DNA from 3 places in the Streptomyces sp. NPDC091972 genome. Region 1 is predicted to be linked to each of the others. Evidence: riboswitches for the same ligand, from Rfam matches in the RefSeq annotation. Region 1 holds a riboswitch; each other region holds the start of a gene.
What was found. A riboswitch is a leader RNA that binds a small molecule or an ion and turns the genes downstream of it on or off. The one in region 1 is predicted to bind S-adenosylmethionine.
Positions count from the first base shown of each region.

Region 2: another riboswitch for S-adenosylmethionine. It lies ahead of ACIQJT_RS14585 (aminotransferase class V-fold PLP-dependent enzyme); the one in region 1 lies ahead of thrC (threonine synthase).
Region 3: another riboswitch for S-adenosylmethionine. It lies ahead of ACIQJT_RS04390 (amino acid ABC transporter permease); the one in region 1 lies ahead of thrC (threonine synthase).

Region 1 covers NZ_JBIVSV010000010.1:213,131-222,688, forward strand. Annotated here, with positions in the region: gene ACIQJT_RS28035 (NADH:flavin oxidoreductase) at 1-1,080, opposite strand, end outside; gene groL (chaperonin GroEL) at 1,444-3,066, opposite strand; gene ACIQJT_RS28045 (cold-shock protein) at 3,665-3,871, opposite strand; gene ACIQJT_RS28050 (MoaD/ThiS family protein) at 4,315-4,590, opposite strand; gene thrC (threonine synthase) at 4,705-5,985, opposite strand; SAM riboswitch class I at 6,003-6,161, opposite strand; gene ACIQJT_RS28060 (glucosyl-3-phosphoglycerate synthase) at 6,310-7,254, shown strand; gene ACIQJT_RS28065 (trehalose-6-phosphate synthase) at 7,365-8,759, shown strand; gene otsB (trehalose-phosphatase) at 8,762-9,558, shown strand, end outside.
Region 2 covers NZ_JBIVSV010000004.1:439,703-449,260, reverse strand. Annotated here, with positions in the region: gene ACIQJT_RS14605 (c-type cytochrome) at 1-309, shown strand, start outside; gene ACIQJT_RS14600 (Rieske 2Fe-2S domain-containing protein) at 306-1,361, shown strand; gene ACIQJT_RS14595 (cytochrome bc complex cytochrome b subunit) at 1,358-2,995, shown strand; gene trpD (anthranilate phosphoribosyltransferase) at 3,201-4,265, shown strand; SAM riboswitch class IV at 4,342-4,458, shown strand; gene ACIQJT_RS14585 (aminotransferase class V-fold PLP-dependent enzyme) at 4,580-5,941, shown strand; gene ACIQJT_RS14580 (PQQ-binding-like beta-propeller repeat protein) at 6,009-8,150, shown strand; gene ACIQJT_RS14575 (Lrp/AsnC family transcriptional regulator) at 8,164-8,445, opposite strand; gene ACIQJT_RS14570 (rhomboid family intramembrane serine protease) at 8,442-9,182, opposite strand; gene ACIQJT_RS14565 (hypothetical protein) at 9,354-9,558, shown strand, end outside.
Region 3 covers NZ_JBIVSV010000001.1:928,196-937,753, reverse strand. Annotated here, with positions in the region: gene ACIQJT_RS04420 (oxygenase MpaB family protein) at 133-990, opposite strand; gene ACIQJT_RS04415 (hypothetical protein) at 1,196-1,345, opposite strand; gene ACIQJT_RS04410 (VOC family protein) at 1,593-1,991, shown strand; gene ACIQJT_RS04405 (class I SAM-dependent methyltransferase) at 1,997-2,806, opposite strand; gene ACIQJT_RS04400 (LLM class flavin-dependent oxidoreductase) at 2,998-4,140, opposite strand; gene ACIQJT_RS04395 (LLM class flavin-dependent oxidoreductase) at 4,133-5,224, opposite strand; partial or broken gene ACIQJT_RS04390 (amino acid ABC transporter permease) at 5,326-5,577, opposite strand; SAM riboswitch class IV at 5,878-5,983, opposite strand; partial or broken gene ACIQJT_RS04385 (hypothetical protein) at 5,948-6,377, opposite strand; gene ACIQJT_RS04380 (sulfite oxidase) at 6,412-7,680, opposite strand; gene ACIQJT_RS04375 (hypothetical protein) at 7,842-8,213, opposite strand; gene ACIQJT_RS04370 (LLM class flavin-dependent oxidoreductase) at 8,728-9,558, shown strand, end outside.

The DNA.
Region 1 (9,558 bases):
TTCGTCGAACCGGCCCGCGAGCACCTTCGCGGCCCACTCGGGGTCCTGGAGCAGCGCCCGCCCGACGGCGACCAGGTCGTACTCCTCGCGCTCCAGGGAGTCGAGCAGGTCGTCGATGCCCCTGACCGGGGAGCCCTCGCCCCTGAAGCCCTTGATGAAGTCGCCGTCGAGACCGACCGAGCCGACCGTGATGGTGGTCCTGCCGGTGAGCTTCTTGGTCCAGCCGGCGAGGTTGAGGTCGGAGCCCTCGAACTCGGGCAGCCAGTAGCGGCGGGTGGAGGCGTGGAAGGCGTCGACACCGGCGGCGGCGAGCGGGGTGAGGATCGCCTCCAGTTCCTCGGGCGTCTCGGCGAGCCGCGCCTTGTAGGCCTCCTGCTTCCACTGCGAGTACCGGAAGATGACCGGGAACTCGGGTGACACCGTCTCCCGCACGGCCGCCACGATCTCCGCCGCGAACCGCGTACGGGCGACCGGGTCGCCGCCGTAGGCGTCGGTGCGGCGGTTGGTGCCCGCCCACAGGAACTGGTCCAGGAGGTAGCCGTGGGCGCCGTGCAGCTCCACGCCGTCGAAGCCGATGCGCTCGGCGGCGGCCGCGGCCTCGGCGAACGCGCCGATCACGTCGTCCAGGTCGCGCTGGGTCATCGCCTTGCCGGTGGGCTCGTCGGCGCCGATGCGCAGGCCGGAGGGGCCGACCGCGGGGGCGTCGGCGTAGGGCGGCTGCCCCTGCTCGCGCACCATGCCGATGTGCCAGAGCTGCGGCACGATGGTGCCGCCCGCCGCGTGCACCTGCTCGGCGACCTTCGCCCAGCCCGCGAGCTGCTCCTCGCCGTGGAAGCGCGGGATGCTGTCGCTCTGCCCGGCCGACTCGTGGCCGACGTACGTGCCCTCCGTGACGATCAGACCGACTCCGGCGGCCGCGCGCCGGGAGTAGTACGACGCCACGTTCTCGCCGGGGACGCCGCCCGGGGAGAAGGAACGGGTCATCGGCGCCATCACGATGCGGTTCGGGACGGTCAGGCCGTTGATGTGGGCCGGACGCGAGAGGATCTCGGCGGCACGGGAGGGGGCGGAGGCGGTCACGTGGGGGTACTCCTCGGTATGTGCATACGCATGGACCTTGCAACAGGTGCCAACCGTGCCGTGCTCCTCAGGATTTCCCGTCGCGTTGTGACCCCGGTCACGCATGCAGAAAGCCCGCCCCGCGTCTGCGGGACGGGCTTCGTGTCGAGCGCTGGGCAGGCCTTGCACCTGCATTTCCCCGCAGGAAGCGGGGCGTCTTTCCTTGGACCACCAACGCGTAGTCGACCGACGGGAGTTCACGTCGAGCGGCTCGTGATCAAGCATAGCGCAAGAAACGACCGGGGGCGGCCACCCCCTGTTCCCAGGAGTGGCCGCCCCGGCAAGGACGTTGATCGACCGTCAGGCCTCGCGGCCCGGGGGCGGTCAGAAGTCCATGTCACCGCCCGGCATGCCGCCACCGGCGGGCGCGGCGGCCTTCTCCGGCTTGTCGGCGATGACGGCCTCGGTGGTGAGGAACAGCGCGGCGATGGAGGCGGCGTTCTGCAGGGCGGAACGGGTCACCTTCGCCGGGTCGATGATGCCCTCGGCGATCATGTCGACGTACTCACCGGTCGCGGCGTTGAGGCCGTGGCCGACGGTGAGGTTGCGGACCTTCTCCACGACGACGCCACCCTCGAGACCACCGTTGACGGCGATCTGCTTGAGCGGGGCCTCCAGGGCGAGCTTCACGGCGTTGGCGCCGGTCGCCTCGTCACCCTCGAGCTCCAGCTTCTCGAAGACCTGGGAGGCCTGGAGCAGGGCCACGCCACCACCGGCGACGATGCCCTCCTCGACGGCCGCCTTCGCGTTGCGAACGGCGTCCTCGATGCGGTGCTTGCGCTCCTTGAGCTCGACCTCGGTCGCGGCACCGGCCTTGATGACGGCGACGCCACCGGCGAGCTTGGCCAGGCGCTCCTGGAGCTTCTCGCGGTCGTAGTCCGAGTCGCTGTTCTCGATCTCGGCGCGGATCTGGTTCACCCGGCCGTTGACCTGGTCCGAGGAGCCGGCACCGTCGACGATGGTGGTCTCGTCCTTGGTGATGACGACCTTGCGGGCGCGGCCCAGGAGGTCCAGGGTCGCGTTCTCCAGCTTGAGGCCGACCTCCTCGGAGATGACCTCGCCGCCCGTGAGGATGGCGATGTCGCCGAGCATGGCCTTGCGGCGGTCACCGAAGCCCGGGGCCTTGACGGCGACGGACTTGAAGGTGCCGCGGATCTTGTTGACGACCAGGGTCGACAGGGCCTCGCCCTCGACGTCCTCGGCGATGATCAGCAGCGGCTTGCCCGACTGCATGACCTTCTCCAGGAGCGGGAGCAGGTCCTTGACGGAGCCGATCTTGGAGTTGGCGATCAGGATGTACGGGTCGTCGAGCGACGCCTCCATCCGCTCCATGTCGGTGGCGAAGTACGCCGAGATGTAGCCCTTGTCGAAGCGCATACCCTCGGTGAGCTCCAGCTCCAGACCGAAGGTCTGGGACTCCTCGACGGTGATGACGCCTTCCTTGCCGACCTTGTCCATCGCCTCGGCGATGAGCTCGCCGATCTGGGTGTCGGCGGCGGAGATGGAGGCCGTGGAGGCGATCTGCTCCTTGGTCTCGACATCCTTGGCCTGCTCGAGCAGGGCGGCGGAGACGGCCTCGACGGCCTTCTCGATACCGCGCTTGAGGGCCATGGGGTTGGCGCCGGCGGCTACGTTGCGCAGGCCTTCCTTGACCAGGGCCTGGGCGAGCACGGTCGCGGTGGTCGTACCGTCACCGGCGACGTCGTCCGTCTTCTTGGCGACTTCCTTGACCAGCTCGGCGCCGATCTTCTCGTACGGGTCCTCGAGTTCGATCTCCTTGGCGATGGAGACACCATCGTTGGTGATCGTGGGGGCGCCCCACTTCTTCTCGAGGACGACGTTGCGGCCCTTGGGGCCGAGCGTCACCTTCACGGCGTCCGCGAGCTGGTTCATGCCGCGCTCGAGGCCGCGCCGCGCCTCCTCGTCGAACGCGATGATCTTGGCCATGTGAAGTGGTCCCTCCAGGACTGGGGGTGATTCCTTCGGACCGCGCCCGCGCCCGCGACGGACGGCTCGCCGGCCTGTGGATCCTTGCCCCACATGGCCTGCGGGCCTCACCGACCCGGTCCATCTTTGTCACTCTCACCTTCAGAGTGCTAACGCCAATGATTAGCACTCGGCATGGTCGAGTGCAAGCGCCTGCCGAAGACCGGGGTGGGTTCGCTGCGCGGGCTCGGGCCGGTGAGGGCCGGCCCGCGCCCTTCCCGGCACCCTGGATCGCGCGCCCCGGAGGCGATGGGTTCGGCAGTCGGGCGGCTACCGGCCGGTGGGAGCTGAGCGCGCAGTTCCCCGCGCCCCTGGGCAGGTTGCAGTGGCCCGGCGCCACGGACGATCAGGGGCCGCCGCAGGCATCCAGGGGCGCGGGGAACTGCGCAGAAACGCCCGCCCCCACCGAACCCGCACCCGAAACCCCACCCGCGCCCGCACAGGACCCCGTTCAACCACCGGAGGTACATGCCGAAGGGCCCGTACCCATGACTCCCCATGGGGTACGAGCCCTTCGGTGAAGAACGAAGAACGACGCTGTTGTTACCCGGCGCGTGCTTCAGCCAGTCGCGAGACGGACCATGTCCGCCTGCGGCCCCTTCTGACCCTGCGAGATCTCGAACTCGACCCGCTGGCCCTCTTCAAGGGTGCGGTAGCCGTCCATCTGAATCGCGCTGTAGTGGACGAAAACATCCGCACCACCGTCGACCGCGATGAAGCCGTACCCCTTCTCCGCGTTGAACCACTTGACGGTGCCCTGAGCCATGCCTAACTCCCCTATTACTGGCCCTTGCACGGATCCACACTTCGTGGATCCGGGTCAGACCTCACCCCCCACATGGTTGGGGGCGTGCGCCGGAACGCGTCGACCGCGGCTGAATGTATCTGTCCAACTGCCGTCTGCAACAGGTCAATCGGACGAGAATTCTGGACGGAAGGGGTCCGGAATGTAGTGAGAATTCACCCGAATTCGGGGCAAGTCGGGCCCCATAAAAGGAGCATAAGACACAAAGAACCCACACACTTTGGCTACTTCTCGTCGCATCCGAAGTCGGAACTCATATGCGCCCGGCATGAAGGAAGCAGCAGCTTCCCCAACTGTACCGCGCTCAACCATAGAGAATTGCCCCCTCCGCTTCTCTCGCGGAGGGGGCAATCGGATGAACACTCGGTAATTTCTGTTACCGAAGGTAATGACCAGTCATACGGTCACCCGCCGGCGACCGCCGGGATGATGGAGACGCCGGCCCCGTCGGGCGTCGCCGTCTCCAGTCCCTGCTCGAACCGCACGTCGTCGTCGTTCACGTACACGTTCACGAACCGCCGCAGCTTGCCCTGGTCGTCGAGAACGCGCGCGGCGATACCGGTGTGGTTCTTCTCCAGATCTGCGATGACCTCGGCGAGGGTCCCACCCTCGGCCTGCACCTCGGCCTGTCCGCCGGTGTAGGTGCGCAGGATGGTGGGGATTCGGACGGAAACGCTCATGTTCAGGACCTCCGGTCGGGTTGGGGCTTCAGGGGCGCGGGGCGGTGTCGATTCGCGGCTGCCGCCGCGTGGGCGCGACCGGCCCCCACCGGCCCGCAGACGGACAACGACCTCTTACGCGAGACCAGCCTCGCGGAACGAATCCAGGTTGGGCCGGATCGTCGCCGTCAGACCCGTACCCGCCACCGCGTCCAGCGTCTTCAGACCGTCCCCGGTGTTCAGTACGACGGTCGTCAGCGAGGGATCCAGCACCCCGCTCTCGATCAGCTTCTTCGTCACCCCCACGGTCACCCCGCCCGCAGTCTCCGCGAAGATGCCCTCGGTCCGCGCCAGCAGCTTGATCGCGTCCACGATCTGCTCGTCGTCGACGTCCTCCACCGCGCCGCCGGTGCGCCGCGCGATGTCCAGCACGTACGGGCCGTCCGCAGGGTTGCCGATGGCGAGGGACTTGGCGATGGTGTCCGGCTTCTGGGGCCGCACCACGTCGTGCCCCGCCTTGTAGGCGACGGAAACCGGGCTGCACCCCTCCGCCTGCGCCCCGAAGATCTTGTACGGCCTGTCCTCGACGAGCCCCAGCCTGATGAGCTCCTGAAGGCCCTTGTCGATCTTCGTGAGCTGCGAGCCGGAGGCGATCGGGACCACGAGCTGGTCGGGGAGCCGCCAGCCGAGCTGCTCGCAGATCTCGTACGCCAGGGTCTTGGAGCCCTCCGCGTAGTACGGCCGCAGGTTGACGTTGACGAAGCCCCAGCCCTCGCCGGCCGGGTCGCCGATCAGCTCGGAGCAGAAGCGGTTCACGTCGTCGTAGTTGCCCTCGATGCCGACGAGCTCGCCGCCGTAGATCGCGGCCATGACGACCTTGCCCTGCTCCAGGTCGTGCGGGATGAACACGCAGGAGCGGAACCCGGCCCGGGCCGCGGCGGCACCGACCGCGCCGGCCAGGTTGCCGGTGGAGGAGCAGGAGAGCGTGGTGAAGCCGAAGGCGCGGGCCGCCTCCAGGGCCTGCGCGACGACGCGGTCCTTGAAGGAGTGCGTCGGGTTGCCGGAGTCGTCCTTGACGTACAGGCCGCCGGTCACGCCGAGCTCGCGGGCGAGGTTGTCCGCCTTGACGAGCTTGGTCCAGCCGGGGTTGATGTTGGGCTTGTCCGCCACGTCCGCGGGGACGGGCAGCAGCGGGGCGTAGCGCCAGATGTTCGCGGGTCCCGACTCGATCCGCTTGCGGAGCTCCTCGGTCTCGTAGGCCGAGAAGTCGTACGCGATCTCGAGCGGGCCGAAACACTCCTCACAGGCGAAGACCGGGCCGAGCGGGACGCGGTGGCCGCATTCGCGGCAGCTCAGCGCCGCGGCGGGACCCAGGTCGACGGAGTTCGTGGTGCTTGCAACAGTCTGCGCAGCCATGGAGGCGAGGCCCTTTCTCCTCATCTTCCTCACGACGCACTTCGCCGTGAGACGGATTTGGCACCTTCCCGAGCCGGGAGCCTCGCGGAGACGATCGTCGGTGATCGCTACGAGAGCCGACTGGAGGGTTGCCGGGGCTTCATCGGGCCGTATCCCTCTGCCCCTCTGGATGAGCGGTGTGAAGTTGTGAACGGCGGGCCACCCAGGACATGCGATGGTCACCCGCGTTGTTCAAGACTGTAACCGACGACCAGGACAGTTGAGATAGTCGTCCGAACGGCGAGATGGATCACACGCAGATCTCACGCAGAGGAGCCGCGCACTGTGCTGAACGAAGTCGAGCGCTGGCTGGCGACCCGTTCCTGGTCCGTGACCGATCGCCCGCTCCACCGGATCATGGCGGCGAAGCGGGCCACGGGCCGGACGGTCAGTGTCGTCCTGCCGGCCCTCAACGAGGAGGCGACGGTCGGTGACATCGTCGCCGTCATCCGTCATGACCTCATGCAGCAGGTCCCGCTCGTCGACGAGATCGTCGTCGTGGACTCGGGATCGACCGACCGCACCTCCGAGGTCGCCGCCGCCGCCGGCGCGCGGGTCGTCCACCGCGACGACATCCTCCCGCGCATCCCGGCCCTGCCCGGCAAGGGTGAGGTCCTGTGGCGGTCCCTGCTCGTCACGAGCGGGGACATCGTCTGCTTCATAGACGCCGACCTGAAGGAGTTCTCCTCGGACTTCGTCTCCGGGATCGTCGGCCCGCTGCTCACCGACCCCGGCGTCGACCTGGTCAAGGGCATGTACGACCGTCCCCTGGGCGGTGCCGCCGGGCAGGGCGGCCGGGTCACCGAGCTGATGGCGCGCCCGCTGCTGAACATGCACTGGCCGCAGCTCGCCGGTTTCGTGCAGCCGCTGGGCGGTGAGTACGCGGCCCGGCGCTCGCTGCTGGAGCAGTTGCCGTTCCCCGTCGGCTACGGCGTCGAGCTGGGCATGCTGGTCGACGCCCTGCACCTGGTGGGCCTGGACGCGCTGGCCCAGGTCGACATCGGGGTGCGCAAGCACCGCCACCAGGACGGGCAGGCCCTGGGCCGGATGGCCGCCGCGATCTACCGCACCGCCCAGCTCCGGCTGGCCCGCGGCCACCTGATCCGGCCCGCCCTCACCCAGTTCGAGCGGGGCCGGGACGGCTTCGAGCCGCGGACGTACTCGGTGGACACGGAGGAGCGGCCGCCGATGACGGAGATCGCGGAGTACAGGAAGAGAAGGGCCGCCTAGGAGCGCCCCTCCAGGGACGCGGGGAACTGCGCACCCGGCCCCCACGGCCCGCGGCCGACATGCACCACGGGAACGTTTGAGCGGTTGGACACCGGGCTAGGTTTCGAGGCATGGCTTCATCGCACAACGCCCATGTACTGGTCGCGTCCAACCGCGGCCCGGTCTCCTACGAGGTCCAGGAAAACGGCGAGCTCAACGCGAAGCGCGGCGGCGGCGGCCTCGTCTCGGGCCTGTCGGCGATCGGGCCGGAGGCCGACGCGCTGTGGGTGTGCTCGGCGCTGTCCGACGGCGACCGCGAGGCGGTACGGCAGGGGGTCGGCGAGGACGGCGTCCGCATGCTCGCGATCCCGGCCGACGTGCACGCGGACGCGTACAACGGCATCGCCAACTCGGTCCTCTGGTTCGTCCACCACCTGCTCTACCAGACCCCGCTGGAACCGTCCTTCGACGCGGAGTTCCGGCGCCAGTGGGCCTCGTACGAGACGTACAACCGTGCCTTCGCCGAGGCGCTCGCCGAGGAGGCGGCCGAGGGGGCGGCGGTCCTGGTGCAGGACTACCACCTGTGCCTGGTGCCCGGGATGCTCCGCGAGCTCCGCCCCGACCTGCGCATCGCCCACTTCTCGCACACACCGTGGGCGCCGGTGGAGTACTTCCGGATGCTCCCCGACGACATCGCGGTCCAGGTCCTGCGGGGCATGCTGGGCGCCGACCGGCTCGGCTTCCTCACCCGCCGCTGGGCGGACGCCTTCACGGCCTGCGCCGCGGAGTTCGCGGGAGGGCTGGGCGAGACCCGGATCGGGGTGCACGGGCTGGGCGCGGACGCGGACTTCCTGCGCGCCCGCTCCCACGAGGCCGACGTCGAGGAGCGGATCGTCGGCCTGCGCGAGGAGATCGGCGCGGGCCGGAAGACCATCGTGCGGGTGGACCGGACCGAGCTGTCCAAGAACATCGTGCGCGGGCTGCACGCCTACCGGCGGCTGCTGGAGTCGCGGCCGGAGTGGCGGGAGCGGGTCGTGCACGTGGCGTTCGCGTATCCGTCGCGGCAGGACCTCGCGGTGTACCGGGACTACACGGCCGAGGTGCGGCGGGTGGCGGAGGAGATCAACGACACCTTCGGCACACCTGGCTGGACCCCGGTCCTGCTGAACCTGAAGGACGACTTCGCGCGCTCCCTGGCCGCGTACCGGCTGGCCGACGTGGCGCTGGTCAACCCCATCCGGGACGGCATGAACCTGGTCGCGAAGGAGGTGCCGGTGGTGTCCGACGAGGGATGCGCGCTGGTGCTGTCGCGGGAGGCCGGGGCGTACGAGGAGCTGGGCGACGACGCGGTCGTGGTGAACCCGTACGACGTGGAGCAGACGGCGGCGGCCCTGCACGAGGCGCTGACGATGCCGGCCCACGAGCGGGCCGAGCGCGCGAAGCGGCTGGCCGCGGCGGCGACGGCGCTCCCGCCGGCCCAGTGGTTCCTGGACCAGCTGAACGCGCTCCGCGCGCTGGACGGCTGAGCATGAACCTTCCCACGCCTCTCACGACGGCCGGCGAGGAGGGTCTGCGGGCGATCCTCGCCGAACCGCGGCGGGCCGTGATCGGGCTCGACTTCGACGGGACGCTGGCGCCGATCGTGGCGGACCCGGAGAAGGCGGTCGCGCACCCCGAGGCGGTGCCGGCGCTCGCGGCCCTGGCACCGAAGGTGGCGTCCGTGGCGGTGATCACCGGGCGCCCGGCCGCGGTCGCGGTGCGCAACGGCGGTTTCGCCGGGGTCCCGGGCCTGGATCACCTGACCGTGCTCGGCCACTACGGGGCGGAGCGCTGGGAGGCGGCGACGGGCCAGGTCACCGCCCCCGCCCCGCATCCCGGCGTGGCGGCGGTCCGCGCCGAACTGCCGGCGCTCCTGGCCGGGACCGGTGCCTGGCTGGAGGAGAAGGGCGGCCGTGCGGTGGCCGTCCACACCCGCCGGGCGGCCGACCCCCAGGCCGCCTTCGAGGCCCTGCGCGCTCCCCTCACCGACCTGGCCGCCCGCAACGGCCTGATCGTGGAACCCGGCCGTCTGGTCCTGGAGCTCCGCCCGCCGGGCGTGGACAAGGGGGTGGCCCTGCTGGAGCACGCCCGCGAGGTCTCCGCCCGGTCCGTGCTGTTCGCCGGCGACGACCTGGGCGACCTGCCCGCCTTCTCCGCGGTCGACGAACTGCGTACCGCCGGCACCGCCGGACTCCTGGTGTGCAGCGGCAGCGACGAGGTGACCGAGCTGCGCAAGCGGGCCGACCTGGTGGTGGACGGCCCGGCCGGCGTGGTGGGCCTGCTGCG
Region 2 (9,558 bases), on a different contig from region 1:
CTGACGCACGGCAAGTTCGCGCCGAGCCTCGAGGACGTCGACCCGAAGCACATCTACGAGGCCATGCAGACCGGCCCGCAGAACATGCCGTCGTTCCCCGACACCACGCTGTCGGAGCAGAACAAGAAGGACATCATCGCGTACCTGAACGCGGTCAACGGCGACGACACCGTGAGCCCCGGCGGCCTTGAGCTGGGCGGTCTCGGCCCGGTCTCCGAAGGCCTGTTCGCCTGGATCTTCGGCCTCGGCGCGCTGATCGCGGTCGCCGTCTGGGTCGCCGCTCGGACCGCAAAGGCCAAGAAGTCATGAGTAGCCAAGACATTCCAGAAGAGAACCTGCCCGCTGAGCAGGACGCGCACGGCACGGTGGGCGTCGCGGACGACAAGAACCCGTTCGCGGACCCCGGCCTCCCGCCCCACGAGCACCGGGTGCAGGACATCGACGAGCGGGCCGCCCGGCGGTCCGAGCGCACGGTGGCCATGCTGTTCACGGTGTCGATGCTGGCCACCGTCGGGTTCATCGCCTCGTACGTGGGCATCCCCCACGACAAGTCGATCTTCGTCTTCCCGATCGGGCACATCAACGCGCTGAACTTCGCGCTGGGCCTGACCCTCGGTCTCGCCCTCTTCGCGATCGGCGCGGGCGCGGTCCACTGGGCCCGCACCCTGATGTCCGACGAGGAGATCGCCGACGAGCGGCACCCGATCGAGGCGTCCCCCGAGGTCCGCGCGAAGGTGCACGCGGACTTCAAGCAGGGCGCCAAGGAGTCGGCGCTCGACCGTCGCAAGCTGATCCGCAACACGATGTTCGGCGCGCTGGCCCTGTTCCCGCTCTCCGGCGTCATGCTGCTGCGCGACCTCGGCCCGCTGCCCGGCACCAAGCTCCGCCACACCATGTGGCGCAAGGGCCTCCAGCTCGTCAACATGAACACCAACGAGCCGCTGCGCCCCTCCGACGTCCAGGTCGGCTCGCTGACCTTCGCCAAGCCCGAGGGCCTGGAGGAGCACGACGAGGAGTTCCAGACCGAGATCGCCAAGGCCGCCCTGATGATCGTCCGCATCCAGCCGGACAACATCAAGGACAAGCGCGAGCTCGAGTGGTCGCACGAAGGCATCGTCGCGTACTCGAAGATCTGCACCCACGTCGGTTGCCCGATCTCCCTGTACGAGCAGCAGACGCACCACGTGCTCTGCCCCTGCCACCAGTCCACCTTCGACCTCTCCGACGGTGCCCGGGTGATCTTCGGCCCCGCCGGCCACGCCCTGCCGCAGCTGCGCATCGGCGTGAACGACCAGGGCTACCTCGAAGCGCTCGGCGACTTCGAGGAGCCCGTCGGTCCTGCATTCTGGGAGCGCGGATGAGCACTACAGAGACCTCCGAGTCCCGCGCACGCGGGAAGGCACCGGCCGGCGAGCGCGTCGCCGACTGGGCCGACGGCCGGCTCGGGATCTACTCCCTGGCCAAGGCCAACATGCGCAAGATCTTCCCCGACCACTGGTCGTTCATGTTGGGCGAAGTGTGCATGTACAGCTTCATCATCATCATCCTCACGGGTGTGTACCTGACGCTGTTCTTCCACCCGTCGATGAACGAGGTGGAGTACCACGGCAGCTACGTCCCGCTGCAGGGCCAGCTGATGTCCGAGGCGTTCAACTCGACCATGCACATCTCCTTCGATGTGCGCGGTGGTCTGCTGATCCGGCAGATCCACCACTGGGCGGCGCTGATCTTCCTCGCCGGCATGTTCGTGCACATGATGCGCGTGTTCTTCACGGGCGCGTTCCGCAAGCCGCGTGAGGTCAACTGGCTGTTCGGCTTCCTGCTGTTCGTCCTCGGCATGTTCACCGGCTTCACCGGTTACTCGCTCCCGGACGACCTGCTCTCCGGCACCGGTGTCCGCTTCATGGAGGGCGCGATCCTGTCCGTGCCGATCGTCGGCACGTACCTGTCGTTCTTCCTGTTCGGCGGGGAGTTCCCGGGCGGCGACTTCGTGGCCCGCTTCTACTCGATCCACGTCCTGCTGCTGCCGGGCATCATGCTCGGCCTGATGGTGGCGCACCTGATCCTGGTCTTCTACCACAAGCACACGCAGTTCGCGGGCCCCGGCAAGACCAACAACAACGTCGTCGGCATGCCGCTGCTGCCGGTCTACATGGCCAAGGCCGGAGGCTTCTTCTTCCTGGTCTTCGGTGTCATCGCGGTCATCGCGGCGATCGCCTCCATCAACCCGATCTGGGCGATGGGCCCCTACCGTCCCGACCAGGTGTCCACGGGCGCCCAGCCGGACTGGTACATGGGCTTCTCCGAGGGCCTGATCCGTGTCATGCCGGGCTGGGAGATCAACTTCTGGGGTCACACGCTCGTCCTGGGCGTGTTCATCCCGCTGGTCATCTTCCCGCTGGTGCTGGTCGCGATCGCGGTGTACCCGTTCATCGAGTCCTGGGTCACCGGCGACAAGCGCGAGCACCACATCCTGGACCGGCCGCGCAACGCCCCGACCCGGACCGCGTTCGGTGTGGCATGGATGACCTGGTACTTCGTGCTGCTGATCGGTGGTGGAAACGACCTCTTCGCCACGCACTTCCACCTGTCGATCAACGCCATCACCTGGTTCGTGCGGATCGCGTTCTTCGTCGCCCCGGTCATCGCGTTCGTCGTCACCAAGCGGATCTGCCTCGGCCTCCAGCGCCGCGACCGGGAGAAGGTGCTGCACGGCCGCGAGTCCGGCATCATCAAGCGCCTGCCGCACGGTGAGTTCATCGAGGTGCACGAGCCGCTCAGCCAGGAGCAGCTCCACACGCTCACGGCGCACGAGCAGTACAAGCCCGCCGAGATCGGCCCCACGGTCGACGAGAACGGCGTCGAGCGGAAGGTCAAGGGCACCGAGAAGCTGCGCGCCAAGCTGAGCGAGGCGTACTACGGCGAGGAGTCCCAGATCCCCAAGCCGACCGTCGAGGAGTACAAGGAGATCACGAGCGGCCACGGCCACCACTGATCACTGCTTGTCGCTGCGCTCGCCACGCGCGGTAGAAGGGCCCGTCCGACACACTGGACGGGCCCTTTGCCGTGCGGTGGGTTCGGCTTCGGGTGCGGGTTCGGCGGGGGCGGGGGCTCCGTCCGAACACCGGACGGGGCCCTGTGCCGTGCTGCGGGCTGGATAGGGTGTGGAGACGGTTTTCTACGACATCTGGAGCGGCCCCATGAGCGCTGTGACCCCCGCTGGAGGCGACACCGCGGCGGGCCGTTCCTGGCCCGAGGTGCTGAACGCCCTGCTGTACGGCCGGGACCAGAGCGCCGACGCGACGGCGTGGGCGATGGACCGGATCATGCGGGGCGAGGCCACCGACGCGCAGATCGCCGCTTTCGTGGTCGCGCTCAGGGCCAAGGGCGAGACGGTCGAGGAGATCAACGGTCTCGTGCGGGCGATGTACGCGCACGCCAACGTGATCGAGGTCCCCGGGCGGACGGTGGACATCGTCGGCACCGGCGGCGACGGCGCCAAGACCGTCAACATCTCCACCATGTCGGCGATCGTCGTCGCCGGCACCGGCGCCACGGTCGTCAAGCACGGCAACCGGGCCGCCTCCTCCGCGTCCGGCGCCTCGGACGTCCTGGAGAAGCTCGGCGTCAACCTGGAGCTGACCCCGCGGCGGGTGGCCGAGGTGGCCGAGGAGGCAGGGATCACCTTCTGCTTCGCGATCAAGTTCCACCCGGCGCTGCGCCACGCGGGCGCCGCCCGCGGTCAGCTGGGCATCCGCACGGTGTTCAACATCCTCGGTCCGCTGACCAACCCCGCCCGGGTACGGGCCCAGGCGGTCGGGGTCGCGGACCCGCGCATGGCGCCGGTCGTCGCGGGCGTCTTCGCGGAGCGCGGCCACTCCTCGCTCGTCTTCCGCGGCGACGACGGCCTCGACGAGCTGACCACCACGTCGACCTCCCGGGTCTGGGTCGTCCGCGACGGCAAGGTCACCGAGGAGAGCTTCGACCCCCGGGACGTCGGCATCGACCTGGTGCCGGTGGAGGCCCTGCGGGGCGGCGACCCGGCGTACAACGCGGAGGTCGCCCGCCACCTGCTGGACGGCGAGAAGGGCCCGGTCCGGGACGCCGTGCTCCTGAACTCGGCGGCCGCGCTGGTGGCCCTGGACCCGGGGACGGGGACGCTGGCCGAGCAGCTGCGGGCCGGGATGGACAAGGCCGCGGAGGCGATCGACTCGGGCGCGGCGAAGCGGACGCTGGAGCGCTGGGTGGCCGCGAGCAACGCCTGACGGCCACCGAGGTGTCGTCCCGCGATCCGGACACGGGTTGCGGGACGACGATCACCTCACGTACGTTCCGGTACCAGGTCATGAGTGACAGTCATGAGGCCCCGGCCGACTGTCCGGCAACCCTCCGTCCGTGGCGGGGTGCCCCGGGTGAAGACCAGGCCGTAGGCAGCGAGGTCTACGGCAAGCGCGGGCCCCTCTCGACACCAGGGGTCCTGGTCGATCGAGGGAGTCTTCCGTGAGCAAGCGAATGCGATAGGGCCGCCGAGCCCCGCCTCCGCGCACCCATCTCACCTTTACTTTCACGGGAGTTCCCCATGTCCGTCTCCACCGCTGCCGCCGCCCGCACCATTTGTGCCCCGCTGCCCGTTCTGGGGCGTGATGTCACCGTCCCGCTCGTCACCGGCGGCGAGGTCACCTACGCGGCGCTCGACTACGCGGCCAGCGCACCGGCCCTCCAGCGGGTCTGGGACGACGTGGCGGCGTACGCGCCCTACTACGGCAGCGTGCACCGCGGGGCCGGGTACCTCTCCCAGCTCTCGACCGACCTGTTCGAGAACGCCCGCAGGACCGTCGCCGAGTTCCTCGACTGCCGCGAGGACGACGAGCTGATCTTCACCCGGTCGACCACCGACTCGCTCAACCTCCTCGCCGCCGCCCTCCCCGCCGACTGCCAGGTGTTCGTCTTCGAGACCGAGCACCACGCGAGCCTGCTGCCCTGGAAGGACGCCCGGGTCAGCTACCTCGACGCCCCGCGCACCCCGCGGCAGGCCGTCGAGACCCTGGAGAAGGCCCTCGCCGACCGCGACCCCCACGGCCCCGCCCTGGTGTGCGTCACCGGCGCCTCCAACGTCACCGGCGAGCTGTGGCCGGTCCGCGAGCTGGCCGCCGCCGCCCACGCGCACGGTGCCCGGATCGTCCTGGACGCCGCCCAGCTCGCCCCGCACCACCCGGTGAGCGTCCGCGACCTGGACGTCGACTGGGTCGCCTTCTCCGGCCACAAGCTCTACGCGCCCTTCGGCTCCGGCGTCCTGGCCGGCCGCGCCGACTGGCTGCGCGCGGCCGACCCCTACCTCGCGGGCGGCGGCGCCAGCCGCAAGGTCACCCGGCGCGAGGACGGGGGAGTGGACGTGGAGTGGCACGAGAGCGCCGCCCGGCACGAGGCGGGCTCCCCGAACGTCATCGGCGCCTACTCGATCGCCTCGGCCTGCAAGGCGCTGACGGAGGCCGGTTTCGACAGCCTGGTGGCCCGCGAGCGGTATCTGATCGAGAAGGTGAGGGCCGGCCTCGCCGACGTCCCCGAGGTCCGCGTCCTGTCCCTCTTCGGCGACGACGCCCCCCGCGTCGGCGTGCTCTCCTTCGTCGTCGAGGGCTGGAACAGCTCCCACTTCGCCGCCGCCCTCTCCGCCGAGTACGGCATCGGCGTCCGCGACGGCCTCTTCTGCGCCCACCCCCTCGTGCGCACCCTCCTCGGCAGCGACCCGCAGTCCCAGGGCGAGTGCGGCGCCCCCGAGGCCGCGCCCGGCGAGAAGTCGCTCAACGCGATCCGGGTGAGCTTCGGCGCCGGCACCCCGGACGAGCACGTCGAACGGTTCGTGAAGGCGGTGAGGGAACTGGTCGCGGACGGCGCGAAGTGGACGTACCGCACCGAGGACGGCCGCTGCGTCCCGGCCGTCTGAGGGAGCGACGGCCGGCTCGCGTATACGCTCCCCCCAGCAGCCGTACGGAAAGCAGGGGGAGCACGGGGTGCAGGAGCTGCGCGAGCGGGACCCGCGGACCATCGGGCCCTACCAGGTCCTGGGCAGACTCGGCTCCGGCGGCATGGGCGAGGTGTACCTCGCCGAGGCGCGTGGCGGGCTGCGGCTGGCCGTGAAGGTCGTACGGGCCGAGCACGCCGAGGACCGCACCTTCCGGGCCCGGTTCCGGCACGAGGTGCGGGCCGCGCAGACCGTCGGCGGGACCGGCACGTACACCGCGCGGGTCGTGGACGCGGACACCGAGGCCGCGCGGCCGTGGATGGCGACCGAGTTCGTCGCGGGGCCGAACCTGCGGGACGCGGTGCTCGACCGGGGACCGCTGCCCGCGGACGCGGTACGGCTGCTGGCGGCCGCGCTCGCCGAGGCGCTCGCCGCGATCCACGCCAAGGGGCTGGTGCACCGGGACCTCAAGCCCTCCAACATCCTGCTCGCGCCGGACGGCCCCCGGGTCATCGACTTCGGGATCGTCCGGGCCCTGGAGGGCACCGCCCTGACCCGGACCGGCGTGGTCGTCGGATCGGTCGGCTACCTCTCGCCGGAGCAGATCCGCAACGGCGCCCAGGTGGTGCCGGCCAGTGACGTCTTCTCCCTGGGCGCGGTCCTCGCCTACGCCTCCGGCGGGAAGGAGCCCTTCGGCGAGGGGCAGGATTCGGTCGTTCTGCTGCGGATCCTGACCGGGGACGTCGACCTGTCCGCCGTACCGCGGGAACACCTGCCGCTGGTGGAGTCGTGTCTGCGGGACGACCCCGGCGCGCGGCCGACCCCCGCGGAGCTGGTCGCGGCCGCGGGACACACCGCCGCCTTGCTGCGCGAGGGGCTGCGGCCCGGCTGGTACGCGCCCGGATCCGTGCGGGAGCCCGAGGCCGCCCGGAGCGGCGCGCACTGGGTGCCCGGGCACGACTCGGGGGAGCGGGGCAGCCGGGTGGAGTACGTGGCGCCGGTGACCGTCACGGACGTCCCCGCGGTCGCCCCTGTGACCCCCGCCCCCGCCCCGCCGTCCCGGCGCCGGCTGCTGCGGGCCGTGGCGGGAGGCGTCGGGGTCGTGGCCGCCGGGGGCGCGGGCGGATGGCTGTGGCTGCGGGACTCGGCGGACCGAGAGGCGACGACCGGGGCCGGGTCCCCGACGGGCACGCCCGCGACGGGCTGGCAGTGCAAGGTCCAGGGCCTCGGCGGGCGGCGCGGCCCCTGCGCGGCCCTCTCACCCGACGGCACGCGGGTGTACGTCGGCGGCGCGGACGGCGCGCTGCACGCGCTGGACCTGGACGGGCGGACCGTGTGGCGGACCCCGCTCGGCGCCGAGGCGATGTCCCCGCTCGCCACCGCCGACGGCGTGTACTGCCTGCTGGAGGACGGCCAGGAGGGCGCTTCCAGGCTGTGTGCGCTCGGCCGCCGCGGCACGGTCCGCTGGACCAGGTCGTTCGCCGCGAACAGCCAGTTCCCGGTCGCCGCCGGCGAGTTGGTCCTGGTGTCCTACGGCGACGGCTCGGACGCGGGCGGGGTGCGGGCCTACGCCCCCGACGGCAGCGTGCGCTGGACGGCCCCGACCGGACCCGCACCCACCGGCGAACCCTTGGTGGCGGACGGCGTGGTGTACGTCGGCACCTTCGGGGACCAGGTCCAGGCCCTGGACGCGCGGAGCGGCGAGCGGCTCTGGGCGGCGAAGGCCGGCTCCGACACCGGCCGGCCCGCCCTGGTCGGCGACACGCTGATGGTCGGATCGGTCGGCGAGCGGATGCTGCACGGCATCTCCCGCTCCGGCAGGACGCTGTGGGACTCGGCGAACGACAAGGTGTACGGCGGCCGCTACTTCACCTGTGTGCCCTTCGCCGGCCTGGGCGTCACCGTGTCCGACTACGAACTGGTCGCCCTGGACCCCGCCGACGGATCGACGGTGTGGTCCCTCCCCTTCCCCGACGAGGGGAACCAGTACAGCGACCCCACGGTCCTCGGCGGCACCCTCTACGTGCGCCACGGCTCGACGCTCCACGGCGTCGACCGCCGGGGGAAGCGGATCTGGCACCGGCGCGTCGAGGGCGGCGCCTCCCTCGGGACCCAGAGCCCGGTCGTCCGCGACGGCCGTGTGTACACCGCCACCGCCGACGGCATCACGGTGCTCGCGCTCGGCTCCTAGCCGTCGGGGACGATCAGCTGTCGAGGCCGATCGCGAACGCGGCCTCCAGGTCGTGCTGCGAGTAGGTGCGGAAGGCCACGTGGGTGTCCGTCGCCTCGACGCCCGGGATCTTGCTGATGCTGCCGGGGATGACCTCGGCGAGATCCTCGTGCTGCTTGACCCGGACCATGGCGATCAGGTCGTAGGTGCCCGTGACGGAGAAGACCTCGCTCACGGACTCCAGCGCGGCGATCCGCTCCGCGATCTCGGGGATCCGGTCCACGCTGGTCTTGATGAGGACGATCGCGGTGATCACGGCTGGTTCTCTCCCTCGGGGGCCGGAGCTGGGGCGGGCCTCACTCTAGTCGTACGCCCGAAACGCACCCAGGCGAAGACCAGGCCCAGGCCGAAGCCCACCAGGTGGGCCAGATAGGCCACCCCGGGGCCGTCGGAGGCGCGGCCCGCCGCCAGCCATTGCAGCGCCGCCCAGAAGGGCAGGACGACCCAGGCGGGGAAGCGCAGCGGCAGGAAGAAGAGGAACGGCAGGAGACTGGTCACCCGGGCCCGGGGGAACAGGAAGAGCAACGCGCCGAGGACCGCCGAGATCGCCCCGGAGGCACCGACCAGGGACTGCTCGGAGTCGGCGTTGGCGGCCGCGTAGCCCAGCAGGGCGAGGTAGCCGCAGCCGACGTAGAAGAGGAGGAACTGCACCCGGCCCATCCGCTCCTCGGTCATCGCCCCGAAGACGTAGAGGAAGAGCATGTTGCCCAGCAGGTGCGCCCAGCTGCCGTGCACGAACAGCGCGGTGGCCGGGGTGAGGGCGGCACCGGGCGAGTCCTCGAAGAGCTCGGCGGGGATCACGCCCCAGCGGTGGAACCAGGCCCGCTGGGCGGCCAGGGCCGCGTCCCCGGAGCCGTAGGCCGGGTCGAGGCCGGAGGCGGGGCCGATCACGAAGACCAGACAGCACAGGGCGATCAGACCGTGGGTGACCGGAGCCTGCCCCCACAGCGCCCTGCCGGCTCCACCGAGTGTCACCCTCCAGTTGCGGATCATGAACACAGAGCATGACGTAACGGGACGCAACGGAACAGAGTGCCTCGCCGTCGGGTGGGTCCTGTGGACGCCCGAGCGGCGAGTACCCGCCAGGCCGTAGGGTTACGAGCCACACGCACCGGGACGCCGGTGCGTCACCGACAATGGCTAGCAGGAAAGAGCACAGTCACGATGACGGTTCCCCTCCCGACCGCCTCGACGCGGTGGCGCTGCACCCTCTGCGGCAACCTCACGCGCTTCGACGTGACCCGCTCGTCGAAGGTCGTCGAGTACGTCCACCTCGACCTGGCGGGAGAGCCGAAGGTCGAGGAGCGCGAGGTGGTCAGTGAGACCATCGAGTCGGTGCGGTGCCGCTGGTGCAACGCCGTGGACCAGG
Region 3 (9,558 bases), on a different contig from region 1:
TGGGAAACCCTTTTCTCGCAGGCGGTGCACGGGAGGAGCCGCGACGTGCGCGTTCGGCCGTCCCCGCAGCTCCCGCTTGCACGCCTCGCTCCGCCGCGGCCCCCATTCCTCCGCGCCCCACTCCTCCGCTGCTCACTCCGCCCGCGAGCGTGCCCCGGGCGTCATGACCCAGCGGATCGTGTGGGTGAGCAGGAGACCGGAGGGCTGTATCGCGAGCCCCTCCACCACCGGGAGCCGGGGCAGGTGCAGCACCCTCCGTGCCCACGGCGGCAGCAGTGCGACCGCGTTCGCCGCGAGGACGCCGTAGAACGGCCGCGCGGCCAGCGGCACGGGTGGGTGCAGCAGCAGGAACCGGGCGGCGGCCCGGGCGTCCGGGGTGGCCCGCAGCTCCGGCAGGTACGTGGCCAGACACCCGGCCAGGGCCTCGCGGTCGCGCGGCGGATCGACCACGCCCAGCGCCTCGGCGACCCGTGCGGTGTCGGCCACGTAGTCGTCGTAGCCCGCCGCGTCGAGCGGCCGGGCTCCGTAGCGTTCGTGCGCGCGCAGGAAGCTGTCGGTCTCGGCCGCGTGCACCCAGCCCAGCAGGTGCGGGTCCGCGGCGTGGTACGCGAGTCCGTCGGCCGTCGTCCCGCGCACCCGCTCGTGGATGCCGCGCACCCGCGCGACGGCCTCCTCGGCGTCGGACGCGGTGCCGTACGTCGTGACGGCCAGGAAGGTGCTGGTGCGCTGCAACCGTCCCCACGGGTCACCGCGGAACCCGGAGTGCGCGGACACGGCGGCCATGGCGAGCGGATGCAGGGACTGGAGCAGGAGAGCGCTCAGCCCGCCGATGAACATCGACGCGTCACCGTGGACCGTGCGGATGGGACGCTCCGGACCGAACCACCGGGGGCCCGGAGTGTCGTGGATCCGGGCACGGTTGGCCGGGCCGTCCGGGCCCGCCACGCGCCGGAACACGGCCCTGCCCAGTCGATCACGGAGGTCAGTCATCAGCGCGCGCCTCCTTCCCGGCCCCTGGTGAGCACGCTGCTCACCATTCTTCGTCAGCGGTGGTGCGTACGGATGCGGGCCGGGGTCCGCAGTTCTCCACTGTCGCCTCCGGGCGGCCCGCACAGCACTCGCGCGGACAGCCCGGAGACGCGGAGGCGTGGAGATGCTGAGGCGTGGAGGCGCGGAGGCCTCACTGCTGCCCGTCTCAGTGGCTCCGCCCCCGGAGCTTGCCGAGCAGTTGGCGCGCCTGCGCCCGGCGTCGCGGATCGGCCGAGGCACGGCGCACCTGCTCCGCGGCACGCCGGCCCTGCGGGCTCCTGCTGAACTGCTTGATCTTCTCCAACATGCCAGGCATGACTGTCCTTCCGAGAGATCGACGACAACTCCTGTACGACCAGGCCTTCGTACAGACGCGGCTACCCCGGGCCGGCCGTCCCACCCCTCGGGAGAGAGGTCAGGACGCCGCGTCGGCGCCGCTCCTTCCCGCCACGGCTTCGGCGTGACCGCCGGCCGCAGGACGTGGATCTCGGCCGTGCTGCCGGTGGGGACGCCAGACCTGTCCCGACGGGCCTGACAGCGGCGACACGGGGCAGCACTACCGCATGAAGTCGCAACCGCGTTTCACCCTGGCCGCGACCACCCTTGACGCACCGGACGCGCGTGAGCTCGCGCGGTTCTACCGCGGTCTGCTCGGGTGGCGGACGCGGAAGGAGGAACCGGGCTGGGTCGAGATCGTGTCGCCCGACGGCACGGCCGCGCTGTCCTTCCAGACAGAGCCGCTCTTCCAACGCCCGCAATGGCCCACCCGCGACTCCGGGCAGCAGATGATGATGCATCTGGACATCGAGGTGAACGACCTGTCATCAGCTGTCGATCACGCTCTCGCCCTGGGAGCGAGCATGGCGGACTTCCAGCCCCAGGACGATGTACGAGTCTTGCGCGACCCGGTGGGACACCCGTTCTGCCTGTTCGTGCGGACGGGTTCCGGTCCGGGGGCCTGACACCCTTACCCGGGTGTGCCCGGGTACTGGTCGGCGTGCAGAACGAAGAACAGGAAGCACAAGAAGCGGGGCTTGGCCGCGATGGCTTCGGGGAACAGTTCGCGGGCGGCTGTATCAGGCTCCGGCTCGCTGATGACCGTGATACGGAAACCGGCTCCGGTGAACGCCTCGGTCATCGCGTGCAGCGGCCTGTGCCAGAAACTCATCAGCGCGCTCCGTCCGCCCATGGTCCACTCTTCGGTCCAGTTGGTGGTGTCGAAGTAGTTGTACTCGCCCTCGCGGCCGGCCTGGCGGTGCATGAGGTTGATGGCGAAGGGATGGTCGACAGAGGCGATCAGTCGCCCGCCGGGCTTGAGGACCCGTCGCAGCTCGGCCAGCGGCGGTCCCCAGTCCTCCAGGTAGTGCAGCACCAGGGAGGCCACCACGTCGTCGAACGTGTCATCCGGGTAAGGGAGCGGACCGCCCAGGTCCGCCACTTGCAGGTCAGCGCCCTCGCCGAGCCTCCGCCGGGCCAGCTCCACCATCCCGGCACTCGTGTCGAAACCGCTCACGACGGCACCACGCTCGCGCAACGCCTCGAACAGCGGCCCAGACCCGCAGCCGGCGTCCAGGACGCGCCGCCCGGCCACGTCTCCGGCGAGGTCCAGCATCGCGGGCCGTTCGTAGTGTGCGTTGATCAGGTTGGTTTCGTTCTCGGCCGTGTAGGCCTCGGCGAAGCTGTCGTAGTCGTTGACCTTCGACGGATGCCCGGTCACCGCGGCCGGCGAGTCGAGCCCGGCGGATCTCACGTGCTCTGGATGCTCGTTGGAGATCATGGTGCGGGAGACGCGCGCCGCGTCGGTTCGGTTCCTGGCTGATCCCGAGCGCCTTCGCCGCCCCGCTGATCCAACGCGCACGGTCAGCCGATGCAACCCTGGAGGTCGGCGACGGTGTCGAGGGATCCGCGTCCTCTTTTCTGGGAGAACGTTGTCGCACTCCAGGGCTACGTCGGCGGCGCGGGCCTTCACTACTGGAAGGAGTGCCCCCGTCGGCGCCATTCCTCCGCGAGCAGTTCGTACGAACGGACCCGGTCCGTGTGGTCGTGGGTGATCGTCGTGATGAGCAGCTCGTCCGCGCCCGTGGCCTCCTGCAGTTGTTCCAGTTGGTCGGCGACCCGGCCCGGCGAGCCTACGAACTGAGTGTCGAGGCGGTCCTGGACCAGGGCCCGGTCCTCGTCGGTCCATGCGTGGGCACGCGCTTCCTCCGGCGTCGGGAACTCGATGGCGCCCTCGGCGGTACGGATGCTGCGCACCCACGGGCCGTAGCCGGTGGCGAGTTCCCGGGCCGTTGCGTCGTCCTCGGCGACGACGACGTCCGCCGAGACGCTGACGTACGGCTTTTCGAGGAACTCGGAGGGCTGGAAGAAGGACCGGTAGCCCTCCACCGCCTCCAGGACCGTGGCCGGGCTGACGTGATAGTTGGCCGCGAACCGCAGACCATTGCCGCCCGCCACCTCGGCGCTCTGACCCCCGCTGCTGCCCAGGATCCACACCTCCACGTCGGCGCCCTCCCCTGGCACGACGTGCGCTTCGACGCCCTCCGCGGAGCGGTAGGTGCCGGCCAGCAGGGCGAGGATGTCGTCGATCTGCTCGGCGTAGTCCTGTGACTCGGCGCCCGGCAGCAGGAGCAGCCTGCGCTGCAGCGCGATGCGGGGTGAGCCGAGCAGATGCTCGAAGGAGAAGCGGGGTGGGATCAGCAGGCCGTTCGGGGTGCGGCCGTCGACGACGGGGGTCGCCGTCGGCAACGGTGCGGCCGGCTGCCCCGGCGGGCGGCCGCCCGAGCGGCCCAGGCCCAGATCGAAGCGGCCCGGGTGCAGTGCGTCGAGCAGGCCGAACTCCTCCACCGTGGACAGCGCTGTGCGGTGCCCGAGCTGCACGGCCCCGGAGCCGAGCCGGATGGTGGAGGTGGCGGATGCGGTCAGCGCCAGGACGACGGCGGGGGAGGTTCCGGCCACGCCGGGATTGAGGTGATGCTCAGCGAACCAGTAGCGGGCATATCCGAGGCGTTCGGCCTGCTGCGCGAGGTCGATGGAGTTGCGCAGGGCGTCGGCTGCCGTCGATCCGGAGGAGACCGGGACCAGGTCGAGGACGCCGAGGGAGATGTCAGACACGGACGGACTCCTGGGTGATCGGTGATGCCGGAAGCACGGGGCCCCAGGCGAACGGCGGATCGGGGATCTCGCGGCGCAGCACGGGGGCGACCTTGGACTGGAACAGCTCGAGGGAGGCGCGGTGCCGGGACTCGGGCAGCCCACCCGCGTCGGCGTGCAGGTGGACGACCGTGTGGCCGAACTGCTCGTGGTAGCGGTGCACCTTGTCGACGACCTGTTGGGGGCTGCCGATCAGCGCCGAGCTGCGCTCGACGAAGTCCTCCAGGGTCTCGAAGACCACCGGCAGGCCGGCCTTCTTGAAGAAGGCCAGGTTGGCCTCGAAGATCGGCCGGTACGCGGCGAGCGCCTCCTGCGAGGTGGGGGCGACATGGATGCCCGCGGTGCCGGCGCCGACGGCGATCTGCGCCGGGTCGTGGCCGTAGAACTCCCAGCGCTCGCGGTAGTGGCGGATCAACTCGGCGTACGGCTCTATGGGGTTGGTGACGTTGGCGGAGAACAGCGGGTCGCCGTAGCGGGCGGCGAGTTCGACCGACTCCTTGCTGGTGGCGCTGCCGTGCCAGACCCGGACCGGCTGTTGGTACGGCCGCGGCCACACCTCGGCGTCGGTCAACGGAGGACGGAAGCGGGTGTCGGCGGTGACCTTGTCCTGGCGCCAGATCTTCCGGAAGACCTCGTAGCTCTCGGCGTTGCGGTCCCACTGGTCCTCGGGCGTGACGTTGAACAGGTCGCGTTGGGCGGCGCCGTTGCCCTTGCCGATGATCAGGTCGAGGCGGCCGCCCGAGAGATGGTCGAGGGTGGCGTAGTCCTCGTACGCGCGGACCGGGTCCAGCAGGCTGAGCGTGGTCACGGCCGTGAACAGGCGGATCCGCTTGGTCAGGGCCGCCACATGGCTCAGTACGACGGTCGGGGACGAGGAGATGAACGGCCGCTCGTGCCGCTCCCCTACGCCGAAGCCGTCGAAGCCCAGCTCCTCGGCGAGCAGGGCGTTGTCGAGGACCTCGCGGAACCTGCCATGTGTGGACTTCCGCACCCCGGTGACCGGGTCCGGGCGGTGCACGATAAGGGTGATCGCGAGGAACTTCACGACGCCGCCCCTTCGTCGGACGCCTTGTCCGGGTGGGCGAGGCCGAGGTGGTCGCGGAGCGTCGGGCCCTCGTAGTCGGTGCGGAAGACACCCTGTCCCTCCAGCACGGGGCTCTTCGACAGCAGGGCCAGGGCGAGCACGAAGCCGCCGATCAGGCCCAACACCGCGCTGGAGAAGGGCTTGGAGACCAGTCCGTGCACGAACTGGGTGACCAGGACCAGCACTACCGCGGTGGCGATCCAGCGTCCGGGGCTCCGCTGCGGCACAACTCGCTGGGCAGTGAGGGCTTTCGTTGGTTGGTCGGCGGTCGGCGTCTCGGGGAGGGTGACGGTGTCGCCAGGGGGTTCACTCATGGTGGGCTCCGGCTGGGTGGGTACATCCCCGGAAGCGCGGCGACATGAAGGGACGCACACGACGACGAGGTACCGGGGAGCAGGGAGGACAACGGCACACCGCACGGGCGGTGTTCGTCAGGGAGTACTGGGCTGCGGGGAAGTGTCAGCCCCGACAGCGGGCACAGCCCGGTGCGCTACACAGTGCGCTGTTCACGCGGAGCAGATCGACGGCATGATCGGCGACGAACAGGTTCGCGTACGACGGTACGCAGCCCTGGGGGCGGCGCGTGGCCGTCCTGGGAGCTGCGTACATGGCGTCACCATCACTGTTCCGGCCCGTTGGGCCTCGCGTTTACGGGGCACCCCACCACGGAGCGAGGGTTGCCGGTCAGCAAGCCAGGGCTTGTCGCAGACAATCATGACCGTTCTGGGCCGTAGTTAAGACAATTGTCCGAACGCATGTCAACGCTGGTCCACCAGGTGGAACGGCTAACGTGTGGGCCGCCCAGTCCAGTATCCGCACGGCCGCTCCGGCCGCCTCCAGGCCCTGGCAGCGGGCGTGGTGACGGCACTCGATGCCGTCTGGGTCGAGGTGGCCGCCGAAGGCGGGACGGGCGGCGAGCCGACGGGCGTAGGACCACAGGACCAAGTGCCGTGTCACGTGCCACCGGCTCGCCACCGGCCGATCCGGCGTGCTGCGCGGCCTCCTCGATGCCCTGCGCCCACATCCGCTCGACCGCCTCGATGTCGCGCATGATGTCCGGGGCGTGGGTGCTGACGATCCGCCCGGACCAGTGCTCGGTCTTGATGGTCGCCAGAAGATCGTCGTCGTCCTGGGAAGGCATGCCGGCGTCAGAGCACCGTCACAGGGTGGCGCACCACCGCGTTGAACAGATAGCCCTGCGTGTTGAACGTTGCGGTGTCCGGCTGGGTGCGGCCCGCCGTGTCCGTGGCGCGTGCCAGCAGATGTGTCGGGCCGGGCGTACCAGGTGTCCAGGGGACGGACCAGCGCGTCCAGGTGCCGGAACGCGGTCGGTCGTGCAGTCGGGCCCGCCGCCATGTCGTCCCACCGTCGGTGCTGACGTCGACCCGCACGACGGCGCCCGCACCCGACCAGGACCGACCGTGCAGCACCTGACTCTCCCCCGCCGGGAACGTCGCGCCGCTCGCCAGCTCGAAGGCGCTCTTGATCGTCTGCCGGGTGAGCGGCGTACTGCCCTCCTGCGGGTAGGCGGGGCCGAACAGCCGATAGAAGGTGGTGTTCCACGGCGAGTACAGCGGCTGCGCCGACACCTCGATGTCACCGACCCATTTGATCGAGGCGATCCCCACCCACGAGGGCACGAGCACCCGCACCGGGTACCCGTGGTCGTACGGAAGCGGCTCACCGTTCATCTCGTACGCGAGCAGCACGTCGTCCAGCGCCTTGGCCAGCGGCAATGGTCGACGCACCCGGCCCAGGCTCTCGCCACCGCTGACGTACTCGGCGTCGAGGCCACGGGGCTGCACGTCCACCGCGTACGGGGACAGCCCGGCCCTGCGCAGCACGTCGGCCAGGCGCACGCCGCGCCAGCGCGCGACGCCGACCGCGCCCAGCGTCCACGCGGTGCCTGCGACCGTCTCGCCCTGCTGGGTCGCGTAGTAGCTGCGGCCGTTTCCGGCGCACTCGACGAAGGCGGTCCGGGTGACGGCGGGCAGGGCGCGCAGATCGTCGTACCCGAACTCCACCGGTCTGTCCTCGGTGGGTGTGCCGCGCAGCCCGTCACCCCACAGTCTCAGCCGCCAGTCGGCGGCGTCCAGGACGGGTGTCGCGGTGTGGTTGCGGACGAAGAACAGGGCGTTGGGGGTGTGGTGGCCGGTTCCACGCAGCGCCTCCCAGCGGGTCTCGGCATTGGTGCCGCGTGGGATGAACGACTCGGGCGGCAGCGGCTTGAGGATCGGAGAGTCGGCGGCGCGAGCGGGGTGTGGCACGGGGAGTGCGGTGGCTGCGGTCGCGGCCAGCAGCGTCAGCAGCCGGCGCCGCGTGACCCCTTCCGCTCGGGCCTCCCCGGCGAGCCACTGGCGCAGCCTGCGGCGGTCGTAGGAGATCTCGTGGTGGGCGGCGGAACCGGCAGCGGACATGGTTGTCCCGTCATGGGTCGTGGATGAGGGAAGGGGCCGGGCGGAGCGGGGCACCGGCGCGCGAGGGAACGTCCTCGGCAGGGCTGCGCGGACGGCGACCGCCGGCGCATGCGTGACAAGGCCGTCGAAGAGCGTCGAAGCAGGGAACCCGGGGAAACCGGTCAGTCAGGGAACCGACACAGCGCGGCGGCCACTCGGACAAGGTCCACGGCGCGGCGACGGGTCAGAGGCTCCTGCGGAGACATGACGCGATGCAAGCATGTCGTCCAGTCGGTGTCAACGAGGCTGCTGACCGCAGTAGTTGGCTGGGATACGGCGTAGCTGCGTGCCGCGCCCGGCCCCTGCCGGTCCCGGGCGTGGCTCGGGTCAGACCCGGCGGGTGCCGTGTCGCGGGCCGGCGGTTCGAGTCCGAGGTTCTCGCGGAGCTTGGTGCCGGTGTAGTCAGGGCCGATGATCTTCCGTTTGCGCAGCTCGTGCAGGAGGCCGTTGACGACGAAGCCGTGCTGGCGTGGGTCCGCGAGACCGCCCAGCATCTCGGCAGTCTGCTCACGCCGGTCGGTACTGCCCCCGTGTACGCGGTGCCGGTGCGCGTGTAGCCGTGGAGCCGCAGCGAGTCGAGGTTTTCGATCTCCAGCCGCTGCTCCTCCTGCAGCGCGAAGAAGCGGCGGGCCGCACTCAGCACCGTCCTCCCGCAGTGCTGCGGTGACTCCATGCCCGGTGCCTCAGGGAGCCCACCTCCCAGCGGGCTGGACGGCCCTGCGCCCATGGTCGACCTTGACATTCAGCGGGGCGGACGACGTACGTTGAAGGGGAAACTCGCTGACAGGTGGAGGCTTCGATGCACGTACTGGGCGCGGCACCACGCGGTGCGTGCACTGGTGCGTGGCTGATCACCCGGCGGCACGTCGACTACTGCCGCACCTCCTCCGCCGTCTGTCCTTCCGTACACGCCTGACCTCCGCCTGCCGTCTTGCGGGCTGTCTCTCGTGGCCTATGGCCGCGCGTTCTCGCGTTCCTGTGTTCTCGTGTTCCCGGAAGGAACCCCCATTGTCCGGCCCTGCCCTGCACCTCGCCGTCGAGCTCGACGGCGACGGCGCCCACCCCGCGGCCTGGCGCCGCGCCGCCCATTCCCCCGATCAGCTGCTCACCCCGCGCCGCGTGGCCCAGGTCGCCGCCATCGCCGAGAACGCCGGTTTCACCCTGATCACCCTGGAAGACGGCGTACTGCCCCCCGGTGCCGCACCGGATCCGGTGGGCCGTATCGGCGCGGTGGAGCGGGCGGCCTTCGTAGCGGCGTCGACGAGCACCATCGGGATCGCGCCCGTCGTCCCGGTGACGTATGCCGAACCGTTCCATGTCGCCAGTCAGTTGGCGTCCCTGGACCACATCTCCGCCGGTCGCGCCGGGTGGGTGGTGACAGAGGAGGAGCGTCCCGAGGCGGCCCGTGCCTGGGGGCGCCCCCTGGTCGTCGGCGCCGACGCGCTGGCCCGGGAGTCGAGGGACGGGGTGGAGGTGGCCCGCGCCCTGTGGGACTCGTGGGAGGACGACGCGGTCATCCGGTCCGTGGCAACCAGCCGCTACCTCGACCGCGAACGGCTCCACTACATCGACTTCACCGGTGACACGTATGCCGTCAAGGGCCCGGCGATTGTGCCGCGCCCGCCACAGGGACAGCTCGTCGTCCTGGGCCGACCGGACCGGGTTCCCGCCGCACAGCTCGACGTCGCTCTCGTCGAGGGGCGCGATCTCGCGTCGGTCGCCACGGCCGCCGCTGCGCCCGCCACGCCCCGCGTCTTCGCCGAGGTCGAGGTGGCACTGGACACACCGGAGGCCACGGCCGCCGAGCGCGTCGCCGACCTGGAACGACACGGGACGTGG